Regions from separate parts of the Aminipila luticellarii genome, predicted to be linked through region 1. Evidence: riboswitches for the same ligand, from Rfam matches in the RefSeq annotation. Region 1 holds a riboswitch; each other region holds the start of a gene.
What was found. A riboswitch is a leader RNA that binds a small molecule or an ion and turns the genes downstream of it on or off. The one in region 1 is predicted to bind cobalamin.
Positions count from the first base shown of each region.

Region 2: it holds a riboswitch for cobalamin, as region 1 does, so the genes downstream of both, EQM06_RS04195 (diaminopimelate decarboxylase family protein) here and cbiQ (cobalt ECF transporter T component CbiQ) in region 1, are expected to answer to the same signal.
Region 3: it holds a riboswitch for cobalamin, as region 1 does, so the genes downstream of both, EQM06_RS03660 (sirohydrochlorin cobaltochelatase) here and cbiQ (cobalt ECF transporter T component CbiQ) in region 1, are expected to answer to the same signal.
Region 4: it holds a riboswitch for cobalamin, as region 1 does, so the genes downstream of both, EQM06_RS04155 (hypothetical protein) here and cbiQ (cobalt ECF transporter T component CbiQ) in region 1, are expected to answer to the same signal.

Region 1 is NZ_CP035281.1:2,612,814-2,617,018, reverse strand. It holds gene EQM06_RS12180 (energy-coupling factor ABC transporter permease) at 1-730, opposite strand, end outside; gene EQM06_RS12175 (energy-coupling factor ABC transporter ATP-binding protein) at 749-1,579, opposite strand; gene cbiQ (cobalt ECF transporter T component CbiQ) at 1,591-2,430, opposite strand; cobalamin riboswitch at 2,569-2,771, opposite strand; gene EQM06_RS12165 (heavy metal translocating P-type ATPase) at 2,998-4,205, shown strand, end outside.
Region 2 is NZ_CP035281.1:923,601-927,805, forward strand. It holds gene EQM06_RS04190 (S-layer homology domain-containing protein) at 1-1,614, shown strand, start outside; cobalamin riboswitch at 1,773-1,988, shown strand; gene EQM06_RS04195 (diaminopimelate decarboxylase family protein) at 2,088-3,413, shown strand; gene pyrB (aspartate carbamoyltransferase) at 3,823-4,205, shown strand, end outside.
Region 3 is NZ_CP035281.1:776,084-780,288, forward strand. It holds gene hemB (porphobilinogen synthase) at 1-652, shown strand, start outside; gene hemL (glutamate-1-semialdehyde 2,1-aminomutase) at 693-1,988, shown strand; cobalamin riboswitch at 2,078-2,263, shown strand; gene EQM06_RS03660 (sirohydrochlorin cobaltochelatase) at 2,406-3,203, shown strand; gene cobI (precorrin-2 C(20)-methyltransferase) at 3,261-3,953, shown strand; gene hemA (glutamyl-tRNA reductase) at 3,984-4,205, shown strand, end outside.
Region 4 is NZ_CP035281.1:911,475-915,679, reverse strand. It holds gene EQM06_RS04165 (homing endonuclease associated repeat-containing protein) at 1-649, opposite strand, end outside; gene EQM06_RS04160 (TIM barrel protein) at 732-1,700, opposite strand; gene EQM06_RS04155 (hypothetical protein) at 1,809-2,087, opposite strand; cobalamin riboswitch at 2,300-2,475, opposite strand; gene EQM06_RS04150 (homing endonuclease associated repeat-containing protein) at 2,568-3,617, opposite strand; gene addA (helicase-exonuclease AddAB subunit AddA) at 3,682-4,205, opposite strand, start outside.

The DNA of each region.
Region 1 (4,205 bases):
AATCGGCTAATTCCGGTTTTGCATAGGTTTCAAGACCCATGATAATAATGACGGTAAGAATTCCTTCAATAATGGCAAGCGGAAGCTGAGTCGGAGCGAAAACCGCAAGGAATTTAACAACAGAAGCCATATATCCTCCGGTAGGGGAAGGATAGGCTATCGCCAGCTCTAAACTGGTAACGCAATATGTAAATATGTCACCAATGGACGCGGCAAGAAAAATGCCAACATATTTATTTACATGTAATTTTTTGCACAGAATGTAAATTCCGTAGGAAAGAAATGGTCCTGCGATCGCCATGGAGAAGGTATTGGCTCCTAATGTAGTTAATCCTCCATGTGCAAGCAGAATAGCCTGAAAAATCAATACGATAATACCTAAAATGCTGACAGCACTAGGACCAAGCAGAATAGCTCCCAGACCTGTACCTGTCATATGTGAACAGCTGCCTGTCACAGAAGGAATTTTTAACGAGGAAATTACAAAAACAAAGGCTGCAGCCATAGCAATCATGGTAATATTTCTGCGGCTTTGAGCAAGGGTTTTCTTAATGGACAGAAAGCCGGCTACCAAAAATGGAATACAGATCACGCCCCAGACAATACACATACTAGGCGGAAGATATCCCTCCATAATGTGCATTGCGCTTACTGTTGGAGTAATACCGAAAAACAAAGCGACAGCAGTAACGCTTACAATCAGTTTTTTTTCTTTCATACTCATTTTCATATTTACTCTCCTTTTCTATTATATTTTTTGAATTACTTCCTGTAGTTCCTGAAATGTCTTTGGATAAACCTGTTCATCTTTGAGCAGTGCGTGCTCGACCAGCAAGTCATAGACCTTCATTAGCATGGGCTGTTTTAAATTAGCCTGCTTTAAGATTTCGATCTCTTGAAAAATTTCAAATGGCGTACCGTCGGCAATAATCTTTCCCTCATTAAAAACAAGAACCCTCTCCGCCCATCGATAGACGAAGTCCACATCATGTGTAGAAATGAGCATAGTTTTTCCCTCCGAAGAAAGTTTTCCTAAGACCTCTTCCAGCATTTCCGCATTTAGCGGATCAAGCCCTGCCGTAGGCTCATCAAATATGATGATTTCTGATTTCATAGCAATAATATCAGCAATGCTGACCCGTTTCTTTTCCCCTCCGCTTAAATAGTGAGGCGGCCGATCCTTAAATTCAAGAATGTTCATATAACGCAAGGCTTCCTCTACACGCTCTAAAACCTCTTCTTTTTTCAGCTTTAGATTCATCGGGCCAAATCCGACCTCTGCCAAAACAGTAGAAGCAATAATCTGATTATCTGCGTCCTGAAAGACGATACCGATATTTTTCCGTAATTCCTTCAGATTCTTTTTGGTTATTAAAGTTCCTCTGTAATAAATGTCGCCTTCATCCGGCGTAAGAACTCCGTTGGTATTCAGAAAAAAGGTAGACTTTCCGGCACCGTTGGAGCCGATAACAGCAATTTTTTCACCCTCATAAATATCCACACTGATGTCGTGCAGAGCGGTTTTTCCGTTTCCGTAGCAATACTGTAAGTTCTGAATTTGTAAAATCGGGTTTTTCATAAAGATCCTTTCTATTTTGTGATGTACCATAAAGCTAACAGAAAAAATATGAATATAGCTGCTATAACAACTTGTTTTGCTTTTATATTCTGGGTTTCTTCCAGAACCATAAATTGTCCGTCATAACATCTGGCTTCCATGGCATCATAATAGGCGTTGGATTTTTTCATGGAAACGATCAACATATTGCTTGCAACTTTTCCAAATGTACTCCAAGAAGTTTTTAGATCGCAGAAGCCCAAACGGGAATCTGCGGAATTTCTGATATTGATGTTGACATCAATCAGAATAAATATATAACGATAAGTCATCAGCATCAACTCTGTAAAGAGCTGGGGCACATATGTCTTCTGTAACACGCAGATGATTTCTGAGGATGGAGTCGATAAAGCCATCATCTCCATTGCGCTGATTGCACCGAAAACCTTTAAAATTAAAAAGCACATCATCTTTAAACTCTTTTCGGAAGTAATAATATAAAAGAATCCCAGATGTAAATTGTATTGACCGATCGGTTGCGTGGAAAAGTCAATACCGACCATAATTGTGCCAAGAAGAATAAAGGTAATGGGAATCGTCAGCACGGATACATATGCGTGAACTGGAAGTCGGCCCTTTATTACCGTTAGATATGCCATGGCTATCATGACGGCGATGGACACATATGGATTGTTTAGCGCTATGCATAAAATTAATGTCAAAGCAGAAAACGATACCTTGAAGGTCGGATTCCAACGCCTTATCCCGGAATTATACGCGTAAAAATCAATACTGGAGCCTTCTCCGTGTTTGTGTCCGATTTTATGGTGTTTATGATGCTTTCTGTTCGTAGGAACGATATGTTCTTCCATTTTTCTTATCCTCGACTATATTTCTAGAAATTTATAGGGCATGCCCTGTACGCATCTTTCAAATAAAAAAGACTGCAGCTTTCGCTACAGCCCGTTTTCCTGTAAAACACAATAAAGATATAAACCGATCTCCCTTCGGATTACATGGAATTTTATGCAGGTCTTCTGGCTTACGGATCAACGTCATCTTCCGATCTTCCCAAAGCTCATGCTTCAGTGATCTTCCTTTTTGGAACAGGTTCTGACTCCCCGATTACAGCGGCGGGACCGCGCAGGATTATGACCTGCTTCCCTCTTAGCCGTCAAACGCATTTGACGGAACATAAAATAACTATTTAGTTGCATCTTGATATTATCACCTCCGGTATTTAATGTCAAGGGTGCGAAGCGTTTTATTGGGATTCTTGCAGAAAATTGCGGGAATAAGGCCTTGACAAAAATAAAGGGTGGTTGACAAAAGAAGGAAACGTGATATAGTTTTCGTATCCCCTATAGGGGGATACAGAAACAACAAGAAAGACCGATAGAAAGATAAATATATTGCGATAAGGGAGGACAAAACAAAAAATGAAAAGCTGGATAATAGAAGAAGACAAGCGTAATTTAATATGGGTTATCCTATCGGGAGCAGCACTGCTCGGCAGTCTATTTCACTGGCAGGAAGGAGCCTTACCCTTTGACCCGGCGTGGGCAGCCATTGTCTTATGCGGGATTCCCATCCTTGTTGGGGCAATCAAGGGCTTGGTGGTGGATCACGATATAAAGGCCGATGTTCTTGTTTCCATTGCACTCGTAGCTTCCGTATTTATAGGGGAATATTTTGCTGCCGGAGAGGTCGCTTTCATCATGGCCATAGGGACTCTGCTGGAGAACGGAACATCTAAAAGAGCCAACCAAAGTATAGAAAATCTGATGAAACTTACTCCGCGAACCGCCCGGGTGATTCGAAAGGGCAGGGAAGAGATAATCCCGGCGGAGCAGGTAAAGGTTGACGATATATTAGTAGTGCTGGCGGGGGAAGCCATTGCAGCAGACGGTGTTATTTTATCGGGGCAGACCTCTATTGACCAGTCGGTCATGACGGGCGAATCTCTGCCGGTAGATAAAACAGCCGGAGATCCGGTGACCAGCGGGACAGTCAACCAGTACGGCACCTTTACCATGAGGGCCACTCAAGTTGGTGAGGACAGCTCCCTTCAACGGATGATCAAACTGGTGAAAGAGGCCGGTGCCAACAAGGCTCCTATCATAAGCCTGGCGGACAGATGGGCCACCTGGATGGTGTGGGCTGCATTGGGCGCGGCAGTCATCACAGGGCTTGTTACCGGGGAATGGATTCGTGCGGTCACCGTTTTGGTCGTATTTTGTCCGTGCGCATTTATATTAGCTACACCTACGGCGATTATGGCCGGTATCGGCAATGCCGCAGCGTATGGTATCATCATTCGTTCGGGTGACGCATTGGAACGCTTTGCCAAAGTAAAACACATGGCTTTTGATAAGACCGGAACGCTTACTTACGGCAAACTAAAGGTGATTGCACTGAAAAGCTTTAACGACAGCCTTTCTGAAGAGAAGGTGCTATATTATGCAGCCACCGCAGAGCAGCGCTCGGAGCACCCTATAGGAAAATCTATTTGTGCTCATTATCGAGCGTTACGTGAGCAGGATCTTATAAAAAAATCTGAGAAGAAAGTAATGCTGGAGCCGCAGGACTTTATCTTACTGGCCGGGCAGGGAGTGAGAGCACAGATTGACGGGCAGGAAATACTGAT
Region 2 (4,205 bases), 1.1 Mb from region 1:
AAGGAAATGAAGGTAAACTTTACATTAAAGGCTGATTCGGGGGTTTGGATTCCACGTACAACGGTAACCTTAAAATCTGATGCAACTGTATATCATGCATTTACGAAAGCATTGGATGAAAAAGATTTTTCTTATGTCATAACGAATAAAAACTACGTGTCCTCTATAACCAATGCATCAGGTAAAAGCTTAGTTGAATTTGACAAAGGGAAGCATTCGGGCTGGCTTTATAAGGTGAATGATGAGCTGCCAGATATTGCATTGACAAAGTATAAATTGCATGATGGGGACAATGTGGTATGGTATTACACAAATGACTGGACAAAAGATCCGGATGCAGTAGAAGCCGCCGGCGGGAAGGCAGCCATTAAGGAGTTTGAGGAGCTAACAAAAGAAAATACCGTAGGACGGATTGAAGTAGAAGCGACTATAGACAAAGATGGCAAGGGATCCGCTGATGTTTCGGCAAAGGATATAAGTGATGCCATAGCAGCTGCCGAAAAAGATGATCAAAATTCTGGTATTCAACCCAAGAAAGAAATAAAGATAGTAATTAATGCAGACAGCAAGATAAACGAGATAAAAACAAAGTTGCCCGAGGCTGCTGTGACAGAGCTGGGAAAGAAAGTGGATGTGCTGACAGTACAGACTCCTATAGCAAATATCAGACTGGATAAACAAAATTTAGACTATCTTTTAAAAAGTGCTGATGGAGATGTAATTTTTACGGTCAAAAAAGTAGAATTAGAAAAGAAAGCGGAGCTTACAGAAGAAAATAAGAGTAATCTCCAAGAAAAGATCAAAGGGGGATTTATATTTGATTTTAATTTAGTTACAGGAGATAAAAAAGTCTCTCAATTTGCAGATAATCTACAGATTTCTGTACCATATGCAGCAGCGGAGTCTGAGAATTCAAACGGCATCGTGGCCTATTATATAAAAGATAAAGGCAGTCTGGAAATCATGAAAAACTGTGTGTATGATTTACAGACAAAGATGCTGAGCTTTTCAACGGATCACTTTTCTAGCTATGCGGTAGGATATAGAAATATTTCGTTTAATGATATATCAAAACATTGGGCAAAGGATCAAATTGTTTTTTTGGCGGCAAGAGATGTGGTCAAAGGTATAAATGATGCAGGCTTTGCACCAGATGATAAAATAACCCGTGCGGAATTCGTACAAATGCTTGCTAATCTGGCAGGTGCGGATTTAAGTGCGTACGGAGATCCTAAATTTAAAGATGTCAAGGCAGGAGAATGGTTCGCCGGTTCAGCTGCGTGGGCTGAAGAAAAAGGTCTTGTCACAGGATCTTTAGAGAATGGCGGAGGTCTTAGCTTTGATCCGAATGATAGCATAACAAGGCAAGATATGTCTGTAATTCTTTCCAGATATATGTCAAAAATTGAAAATAAAAAATTAGAGGAAGTAAACAAAGAAGTGGAGTTTCGGGATAAAGAGGAAATCGGAAAGTATGCAGCATCAGCGGTTATCGAATTACAAAAAGCAGGAGTGATAAACGGAAAAACTGTAGATATTTTTGCACCGAAAGAAAGTGCCACAAGAGCAGAGTGCTCCAAAATGATTTCTGTATTGATGCAGAACTATTTATAAACATAGGGAAGATATGTGCGCAGTTGTTACTGAAAGTTATTTTTTAAAGAGTGGGTATTAGAATGATATCGTTAAGATCGATTCTTCTGAGCCCAGTCTTTTAAAGGGTAAAATTGGGCTTGAAATAACACCGTATGTGTGATAAACTAATAAAAATAGAAATTATATTACTTCCATGTTTCAGCTTTATGTTCCAATAAAGTCTGACTAAGAGGGAATCCGGTGAAAATCCGGAATGGACCCGCCACTGTGAGTGAGGAGTTTCTTTTAAGATTTATTCTGAAAAGGATAAATAGCCACTGAAGATTATTCGGGAAGGTTAAAAGAAATGTAGATACACAAGTCAGGAGACCTGCATGAGAAGCACGCCAATCCACGGGTAGCATGGATCATTGGCAAGAATACTAGAAATAGAACAGTAAAACGGACTGCGATTTTTGTCGCAGTTTTTTTGTTATGTGGGGGGATTACAAATGGATATTTTTGAGAATAAGATATTTAAAATTGAAAAAGAGCATTTATGTTTTGATGGAAGGGATTTAATAAAGCTGGTTGAAAAATATGGCTCCCCACTATATGTTTTCTCTGAAAGGGAACTGAGAAAGAATGTGAATGAAGTAATTGTTGCCTTTAGGACCTTTTATGATAAAACGAGTATACATTATGCAGCGCAATGTGAATCCACCCTGGCCAACCTGCAGGTCATAAGGGATGCGGGGTGTAATTTACAGGTCAACTCCGGAGGGGAATTGTTTAAAGGCCTGCAGGCCGGATTCGAGGGGGATCAGATCATATTCACCGGAGCGTGCAAAACAGGTGAGGAAATTGAACTTGCCATAAAGAGCGGAGTAAAGTCTGTTAATATTGACTCCATTTATGAACTGACCAGAATCGCTAAGATTGCCGAAGCTTTAGATACTCCGGTAAATATTGCCTTGATGGTGGCCCCTGAAATTTCCTATTACCATTCCGATCGTCATAGGCTGTCGGGGCAGGAATCTGAATTTGGTATTACATTTGAACAGCTTCGAACCGCTATTCGGATGTCTCAAAAAAACAAGAAGTACGTAAAGCTCAAAGGATACCACTTCCATCTTCAAAATGGATCACATGAGCCGGAATCCGTTCATGAAGCTTTTGTTACTATGCTTGAAACGGCGGTAAAAATGTATCAGTTGACTGGCTTTTCCCCGCAGAGCTTAAATATCGGAGGGGGTATTTCGTCCGACAACATGGGGCAGATTGCAGAAGCGGTGTCAGAAGAATTAAATGCAGCTACAGTGGAGAAATGGGCAGGAAAAGAATATGGTCAATTTTTTAAAGATATAGAACTGATTATTGAACCCGGAAGAAAAATCGCCGCTTCTGCAGGAATCCTGCTGACCAGTATTGTAAATGAAAAATATCGAAAAAATTTAAATGAAAATTGGCTGGTTCTGGATGAAGGCCTAAACAACGGAATGGAATTTGAAAGGCTTTTGAGCTATAATCAGCTGCTCTGCGCTAATAAAATAACGGAAAACCATAACATGTCCTATAAAATCAGCGGTCTGTCTTATGCATCATCAGAGGGCATCAGACTTCCAGGCAGCATAACCGCAGGAGACTTCATTGCTTTTATTAATGCGGGAGCATATAGCCATTCGTACCTGTCCAGTTTCAGCGGAAGGCCAAGACCGGGTGCCATTATGATCAAAAAGAATGGTACGGTAAAACAGATTAAAAGGCCGCAGCGATATGAAGATCTGTTGGAAGGGGAAGAACCTTTCCGAGAGGAATTAAATGTATGCGCGATTTGAGGACTATTTTGGTAAAAAATAAATACATAGTTTTGCCATGCATTTTTCTATTGACATCACATGATAGGCATGGTATTATATTGAAGATTTAGGCACGAGGAAAAAGAGAAAGTGCGATTTTGTGGAATTTATGGCAGGTTATACTAGTGTGTTAAAACCTTGCTGTAAAGTGAATGGTAGGAAGGAATTATACATATGTTAATGACGTTTGAAAATTATATAAGAGAGAATTACGACCTTACAAAAGATTTTGAGAACTCGGCGGCATATCCTTCGGTTTTAGAATTAATTTGTTTATTGCCGTTGTCCGGGAAATCGTCTCTATTGGAGATGCCCTTTTCTTTAGATGATTGTATTATTTAATCTTCCATTATTGGAAGATTTTTTTTTGCTGGAAAGGAGATTTAATATGTTAAAAGGTAGAAATTTATTGGAACCTATGGACTTTTCTTTAAGCGAGCTTGAGGAAGTATTTGATTTGGCGGACAGAATTATAGGCGACCCTGCAAAATATGTGCATGCTTGTGATGGTAAGCTGCTGGCTACACTGTTTTATGAACCAAGTACAAGAACCCGTTTCAGTTTCGAGGCAGCCATGCTTAGACTGGGGGGACAGGTCATTGGATTCTCCGAACCCAATTCCAGTTCAGTGGCAAAGGGGGAAAGTATTGCAGATACGGTCAAGACCGTTGCATGCTATGCCGATCTTGCCGTCATGAGGCATCCGAAAGAAGGAGCTCCCAAGGTAGCAGCTCACAGTACGAGCATGCCGGTCATTAATGCCGGGGACGG
Region 3 (4,205 bases), 910 kb from region 1:
CTTGTATTACATCGGAGATGTATGCATGTGCGAATACACATCCCATGGGCATTGCGGCATTTTGAAAGGGGAGACCGTGGATAATGATAAAACACTTCCGCTTTTGGCACAGACCGCAGTATCGCAGGTTCGAGCCGGTGCAGACATGGTGGCGCCTTCTGATATGATGGACGGCAGAGTGCTGGCTATTCGGGACGCTTTAGATGAAGCCGGCTATGAAAATACGCCGATTATGTCCTATGCCGCTAAGTATGCTTCTGCTTTTTACGGGCCTTTCAGGGAAGCCGCAGGCTCAGATAACTTTAAAGGTAACCGAAAAACATATCAGATGGACTATCACAACAGGCGGGAAGCGTTGAAAGAAGTATTTTTGGATTTGGAGGAGGGCGCGGACATTATCATGGTGAAGCCTGCCCTGTCTTACTTGGATATTATCCGAGAGGTTCGGGATAATATAGATGTTCCGGTAGCGGCCTACAGCGTGAGCGGCGAGTACGCTATGATCAAGGCCGCGGGAATGGCCGGCATGGTAGATGAAGCTTCCATTATCGCAGAAACGACGACCAGCATTTTCAGAGCGGGTGCAGATATGCTGATCACTTATTTTGCCAAAGAAGCGGCACAAATGATTCAGAGCGGACAAATTGGTTAACCTATCAGATGGCACCTGGATACGTATGGAGGAAATGCAAATGTTGAACAATAAGACAGATCGATCAGAACGTTTATTTGAAGAGGCGAAGCACTACATACCGGGTGGAGTCAACAGTCCGGCCAGAGCCTTTCAGGCAGTCGGCACGACTCCCAGGTTTATAGAAAAAGCAGACGCTCAGTTCATTTACGATGCGGACGGAAATAAATATATCGATTATATTGGTTCATGGGGGCCGATGATCCTTGGAAATAACAATCCCGGAGTTTTAAAGGCTGTGCAGGAAACAATCGTCCATGGACTTAGCTTCGGTGCCGCCACGGGAAGGGAAATTACCATGGCAAAGCTCGCCTGCGAGATGATTCCGTGCTTTGAGATGGTGCGGATGGTAAATTCGGGGACGGAGGCCACCATGTCTGCCCTCCGCACGGCAAGAGGCTACACGGGAAGAAATAAGATCATCAAATTTGAAGGCTGCTATCACGGGCACAGCGACGGTCTTTTAGTGAAAGCAGGTTCCGCATTGATTGCGGAAGGCGGCTCGCCGGACAGCGCAGGTGTTACAGAAAACTGTGCAAAGGATACGCTGACAGCAAGATACAACGACATGGACAGCGTAGAAAAATTGTTTGAAGAATACAAAGGAGATATTGCCGCCGTTATTATTGAACCAGTCGCAGCCAATATGGGCGTGGTTCTGCCGCAAGATGGATTCCTGAAAAACCTTCGTGAAATCTGTGATCTTCATCAGACTGTTCTGATTTTCGACGAAGTAATCACCGGCTTCCGATTAGCACCCGGCGGGGCGCAGCAGCTGTTTGGTGTGACGCCGGATATGGCGACCTTCGGCAAGATTATTGGAGGCGGTATGCCGGTAGGGGCTTACGGCGGCAGACGGGACATCATGGAATGTGTAGCACCGGTAGGGAAGGTGTATCAGGCGGGTACACTGAGCGGAAATCCGGTGGCAATGGCGGCAGGTATTGCTCAACTGACCTGCTTAAAGGAAAATCCGTCTGTATATGAGCATATTAATTCCCTGGGAGAAATGTTGTACGGCGGCCTTAAGGAGATCATAGCTGCGGCGAAAGTGGACTGCACGGTCAATCATATCGGCTCCATCGGAACCCTGTTCTTCACAGGCGGACAGGTAACCGATTATACTTCTGCCAGAACGTCAGATTTAAAGCGATATGCAGAATATTTCCGATATATGATTCAGCATGGCAATTATTTTGCACCGGCCCAATTCGAAGCCATGTTTATTTCAGATCAGCATACGGAAGCGGATATCCAAAAAACGTTGTCCGACGCGGCTGTATTTTTTGGCGTATAAAACAGGCACTGCCTTTCAATGGAGCAGGCTGTATAGAATGTATTTAGGGGGTTGTACGACCCCCTGTTTTAGTGTTACAATATATTGGACAATAGAGAAATATTGTAGGTGCCCGGGGATTCCTACCGGGAGAATAGGGAAGTTGGGTAAAAGCCCACGCGGTCACGCCGCTGTAATGGAAGAGTCGTGCTTCATGAAGCCACTGTGTAAAAATGGGAAGGAGAGTACGATGTTGACGCCAGAGTCAGAAGACCTGCCTACGGTATCGGATTCTGTTCGGTCGTTCAGACTGCAACAGAGGTTACACTTTTTTTGCGAAGGATGAATAAGTGTAATAAGAGGGGCTTATTGTCAGCCCCCGTATTACGCTGTTCTGATTTTCAGAATGGCGATTTTTTTTAAGGAAGGTTAAATGAAATGAAGAAAGCCCTATTGATCGTAAGCTTTGGGACCAGTCACAAGGAGACCAGAGAAAAGACTATTGGTGAAATTGAACGATTTATAAGCAGAGCTTACCCGGACAGGGAGCTCAGAAGAGCCTTTACCAGCAGTATTATTATGAAGGTTCTTAAAACCCGTGATCACATGCATGTGGACAATGTTCGGGAAGCGATGGAAAGGTTAGCAGAAGACGGATTTAAAGATGTGCTGGTGCAGCCTACCCATATTATAAACGGAGAAGAATACGAAAAGATGATGGAGCAGATCACGCCCTTTAAGAATAGCTTTGACGCTATTTCCGTGGGCAAGGCTCTCCTGACCTCTTCCAGAGACTATGATGAAGTCTGCAAAGCAATTATGGCGGAAGTACCGGAATTGGATCAGAAAAAAAATGCAGATCAGGCGGCTAAGACGGCGTTGGTTCTGATGGGACATGGGACAGGACATTTCTCGGATGCCGCCTATGCGGCACTGGATTACCGATTTAAGGCATTGGGCTATGAAAATGTCTTCGTAGGTACTGTGGAAGGCTATCCGGAGGTGAGTCTGGTTTTAAAACAGGTAAAGGACTACGCACCGGATGAAGTCGTGCTGATGCCGCTTATGGTAGTGGCCGGAGATCATGCGGTCAACGATATGGCAGGAGAGCAGGAAGATTCATGGAAAGTCCTCTTTAAAAATGCGGGATATAAGGTGACCTGCATCCTAAGAGGAATCGGAGAATTTACGGGAATACAAAAAATGTATTTAGATCATACAGCTGATTGTGAATAGACGATTAGTGTTGAAAAACCAAGGAAAACAGCGAAAAAGGAAATGCGGAGGAATGGAATGGCAAAATTATATGGAGTAGGTGTCGGACCCGGAGATCCGGAACTCATGACATTAAAAGCGGTGAGGGTAATTGAGGAATGTGATATTGTAGCCATTCCCAAGTCCGGTCAGAGTATCAATGTGGCGTATACCATAGCGAAGGGTGCAATCCCGGATTTAGATAAAAAGCTGGTGGCAGAGCTGGATATGCCCATGACCAGAGACAGGGGAAAGCTCGAAGCCAGTCACGATGCGGCGGCAGAACAGGTGAAAAAATGGCTCGACGAAGGAAAAAATGTGGCCTTTCTGACCTTGGGAGATCCGACGATCTATTCCACATACGCCTATGTTCATAATCGGGTGCGGGATGCCGGATATGAAACAGAAATTCTCTCGGGCATTCCTTCTTTTTGTGCGGTTTCAGCCAGATTGAATGACAGCCTGACCGAAGGGGAGGAGGCTCTGCATATTATACCGGCTTCTTATAAGGGAACCGAGGAGGCCTTACTGATGAAAGGAACCAAGGTTCTGATGAAGAGCGGAAAATCCATAGGAAAGCTGAAAGAATATATTCATTCCATGGAGAATCCTCCTACCGTTAAAATGGTGGAACGCTGCGGCATGGAAGGTGAGCGGGTATTTGAAAATATAGAGGCCATTGATGAAAATGCCAGCTATTTTTCCGTACTCATCGTCCGAGATAAAAAATAGAGGACAGATACATTTGAAAGGCGAATCGGAATGCGTATTAGAATGGTAGGCATTGATCACAGCAAAGCATCGCTCGACTACAGGGAGGCCTTTTCCTTTACAAAAGCAGGAGTAAAAGAAGCTCTCGGGGAAATGAAAAAACGGTTTCAGCTGAAAGGCTGCATACTCCTTTCCACCTGCAATCGGACAGAGCTTTGGATCAGTCAGTGCGATAACGAAAAATTGAATAAGATCAGTCCTTATGACATGCTC
Region 4 (4,205 bases), 1.0 Mb from region 1:
ACGTTTCTCGGATCTCACCGGGTATCTCCGTACGCATGGGAGGTCTGCCCAGTTCAATGGCCTTTTTATGTATGATTTCCAGCAGCTCTTTGTCCTCTTCTGATAAATCTGTTACCTGATAAACCGGCTTCCGGCTTTTCCATTGGTTGTCCAGCCCCGCCGCATCGAGAAGCTCTGCCCAGGTGCTGAACTTGATCTTAAAATAATCTGCCACCTCTCTCATCTCATGCATATGAGGGGGTCGGCCTAATTCTTCTGCCTTGACCCGAAGCTTATCCAGCAATTCTTTCTCCAGCAGCTTATCCGTTTTTACTTTTTCATAGGAATCTCCGCCTTTTCCGGCTTTTTTCGACAATCCGGCGGCAGTCAATGCCTTCGGCCAATTTCCGAACCGTCTCTTAAGGTATACTCTATATAACCAATAGATTTCCTTTTGAGCCGGAACATGCTCCAGTTCCTTTGTTTTCTGAATCAATATGTTGCATAATTCCTGATCGGAAAAGCTGGAATACACCGCCTTACCTTTACCGGAATCAATTTGAGAAAATTCAAATATCTGTTCGGCATTTTCGGCGTTTTCATCATATTCCAAAATCCCTGATTCTATACCTTCCCCTGCAATTTTATCAAGCTCTTCCCTATACCTCATTGCTATATTCTCTCGCTGTATCTGCATCTTGAAGTTCCCTTTCCTTTACGATCCGATTCTTTCTTTTTTAGTAATCCGCACACTAATACGACAGGAGGGTATCGGTCTGAACCTTTAAAACTCGCTCTTTTTCTTTCCGGTCAGAAGCTGCCAGCTCGTGTACCAGATACTCCGGATTGATCCGGGCGATGACACCTTTCATTCTGGAATTGCTTACAGGCTTATGGGTATCTATATTCAATATGTGCTCGTAAGCAACGCCGAATTTTTCCCAATAATCCTCCGGCAGCTGAGGTGCTATACGGGTATTCTCTTTTACATAATCACCGCTTAAGGATTGATGTAAATGAATTCCTTTGATATATCTGCAAAGGATATCATGTTCGTCCAGCATTTTATGTATGTAATCTATCGCCTGATCCGTATTTTGAAGCTCCGGATTGGTGCACATGAGATGTCCTATGTCCAGCATGATCCCTTTATTTTTATAGTGCACTTTCTGCAGAAGCCTTTTGGTTATCTCCGGCCGTGTAAAGGTAAAACCGGACCAATTCAGATTTTCCAACAATAATTTAAATCTATAGTTTTTATGATCCATCAGCTGATTTATTAATTCCGCTGACGTATCCACTACTTCTTCATCTGTGTGCAGCCATTTATATGTATATACTTCTTCTACAGAAACATCCGAAACATGAAAGACCACATATTCAGCGCCTGCCCGATCAGCTCGGTCTAAATCATCACCAATCATTTTCAGCAGAGCGTTTCTGTCCTTTCCTCCATAGAAGGTTTCCCAGGTTTCTCTATGTCTGAATTTGCGAATCAATTCAATCTCATTTTTATTCCAAAAATCCACCCAATCACAAAAAAAGGCCAAATGCCATCCTCTTATCAAGGATTTTTCTACAGGAAAGCTGCAATCCTCACCGCCCCAAATGGCTTCAATTCCATCACACCCATATTTGCGGCACACGCTGTTTAATTCATCATTACTATTATACTCATTCAAAATATCATCTACAAGCGGCATATTGATCAGTTGAATCATATTGTCATTAAATCCTTTCAAAATTTTTACTAACTAAAAAAAGCCTCCGTGAGCAATGGCTTCCCTACTCAGCTAAGAGGCTTCCAGCTTTTATCGATTACCGTTTAGTTAGTATAGGCAATAGCTTTCATAGTTTTCTCCCATATATACCCAGACATTCTCTCCCATTTCAATTTTTTCATGGAAGGTCAGATTGGGGACCAAAAGCTTGATGCTTGTTCTTTTTCTGCCAATTACGGTAACTCCTTCTTCGTTTGGAGCTTTTCTGAATTCTTCAATCTTCTCTTTAAGGTTGGAGATACCTGTCTCCTTTGCAAAATTATCTACAAATTCTTCCGTATTTGCATAAACCACATTATCTTGATTTTTAAACCAATTTACATTCATAATGTCCCTCCTTTGGCATTAAAAAGGAATGAGGGTTGCAACAGATCTTTTAACGTAATTAAAATCTGTTACACCCTCAGGAATGAAAAGACTTCTCCATGGAATGAAAACAAACAAAAAAACTGTAGCTAGGTTGCTACAGTCCGTTTTTTCTGTACATCATCATTCTTAAAAACCCCTAAGGCTTATAAGCATCACCGATTACCCGTCGGCTACTTTGAACAGTTTATGCAGGTCTTCTGGCTTGCGTATCATCATTTTTTTCTGCCTTCCCAGTAAAAACCAGTGGCATATTGAAAAAACTCCTCGCTTACAGCGGCGGGACCGCGCAGGACTTGAACCTGCTTCCCTCTTAGCTGCGAAACCGACTTCATCCTATCCGTTAAACTCGGTTTGCAGAACATAAATGTCTATTTACTTATTGTCATAATCTTATCATCTTTAGATTGGCTTTGTCAACCCCATAGTCCGATTTAATTATTATTTTCCGCCCTTTATTCTTTTTCTTATTCGCTGTTCCTCCGTTTTTTCCAGCGGAACGGCATCCAGCTGAAACAGGACATTTCTATAGCTTCCGCAGGCCTTCATCAATCCCTCATAGACTTCCTTCGGCAGTTCTTCCTTGATAGGCGCACGGTTCAAAGTCTCCATGATCGTTTTAAATTCTGCCAAATACTCCTTTTCTTTTTTGCCCAGCCTAAAGACTTTATACAGACCATTGCTCAAAATATCCCTGTGACGCATACCTTTGTCTTTCCTGCTATCCAGGTATGTTTCAGCAAAGGGTTTTGATTTTTCTACCGGCTCCATTCCTATCTGATACAGGATATTTCGCCATGTTTTACATTTCCGCTTGAGCGTTTCCTTCACATCCTCTTCAATCTCCTTGCGAAGAGGCGGGCGTCCAAGCTCAACAGACCGATCCTTGATCTTTTTCAGCAGAAGCTTTTCTTCCTCTGAAAAATCTTCTACCCTAAAAAGCATATGGGTGTTTTTCCATTCCTGATTGATACCGGCAGCTTCAAGAACTTGATTCCATGTATCAAATTTATATTTCAAGCCTTCGATACAATCCTGCATTTCCCCCATGTGAGGCGGCCTTTTAAGCTCCTCTGCTTTTTTTCTGATTTTATCAAAGATTTCCTCACACTGCTTTTCTCTTTCTTCTATGATTTTATAGCTGTGCCCTCCGCTTCCTGCTTTTGTAGACATCACCGCATTTTTTAATGCTTTTGGCCAGTTTCCGAACCGATGCTTGATATACATGTGATAAATCCAGTACACTTCCTTTTGAGTGGGCACATGGTCTATCTCCTTTGCCCGCTTTCGTATGTAATCGCAAAGCTCCTCGTCGGAAAAGCTGTTATAGATCACCCTTCCTGTTGCGGATTTTATTTTGTAAATATTCATCAGCTCCTTATGCTTCGGCGATTCAAGGTCATGCTCCAGCTCGCCGCATGCCGCAGCTTCGGAGGCCAGATGTTCCAACGTTTTCTTATACTCATTGATTTTATCTAATTCTATGTCCATGTTATCCCTTTACTTTTATCTTTTTTATTTTACTAACGTTTTTTATTAAACAAAGCTTTCCTTTTCATTTTTCTATTGTCGGCGGAACTCCATATTGAATGGTGACCCCCGCATTCATTAAATAAATATAAGCTTCTTTTACTTTTATACCCTTTACCTCTTCAATGGCTTCCCGATAAAGTTCAATCTGCTGCCTGTAGGTTTCCTTTAGTGCTGTCATTTCTTCCGCATCCTCCGGGTCCCTGATCTTATTCGTCTTGTAATCTAACAGAATATACTGATTTCCTTCTCGGAAATAACAGTCAATGATCCCCTGTACCAGGATATCCTCTCCTTTGATTTTTTTCATCAGGTTAAAGGGCGTTTCTTTGTAAATTTCCTCTGCGTGAGCCAATCTCTCTCCCAAAGAAGAGCATTGAAAGGAAACAATCATCTTGGCGTGTCTTCTTGCTTCATCTGCCTCCTCATGCGTGAACATTTGCTTGCTTTCCATATTAGTAATAAAAGCACGAACAAAATCCAGTGCTTTGCTTTTTTCTTGGATACATTCCCTATATCCTTCTTTAAAATCCCAATGCTCCAGTACAC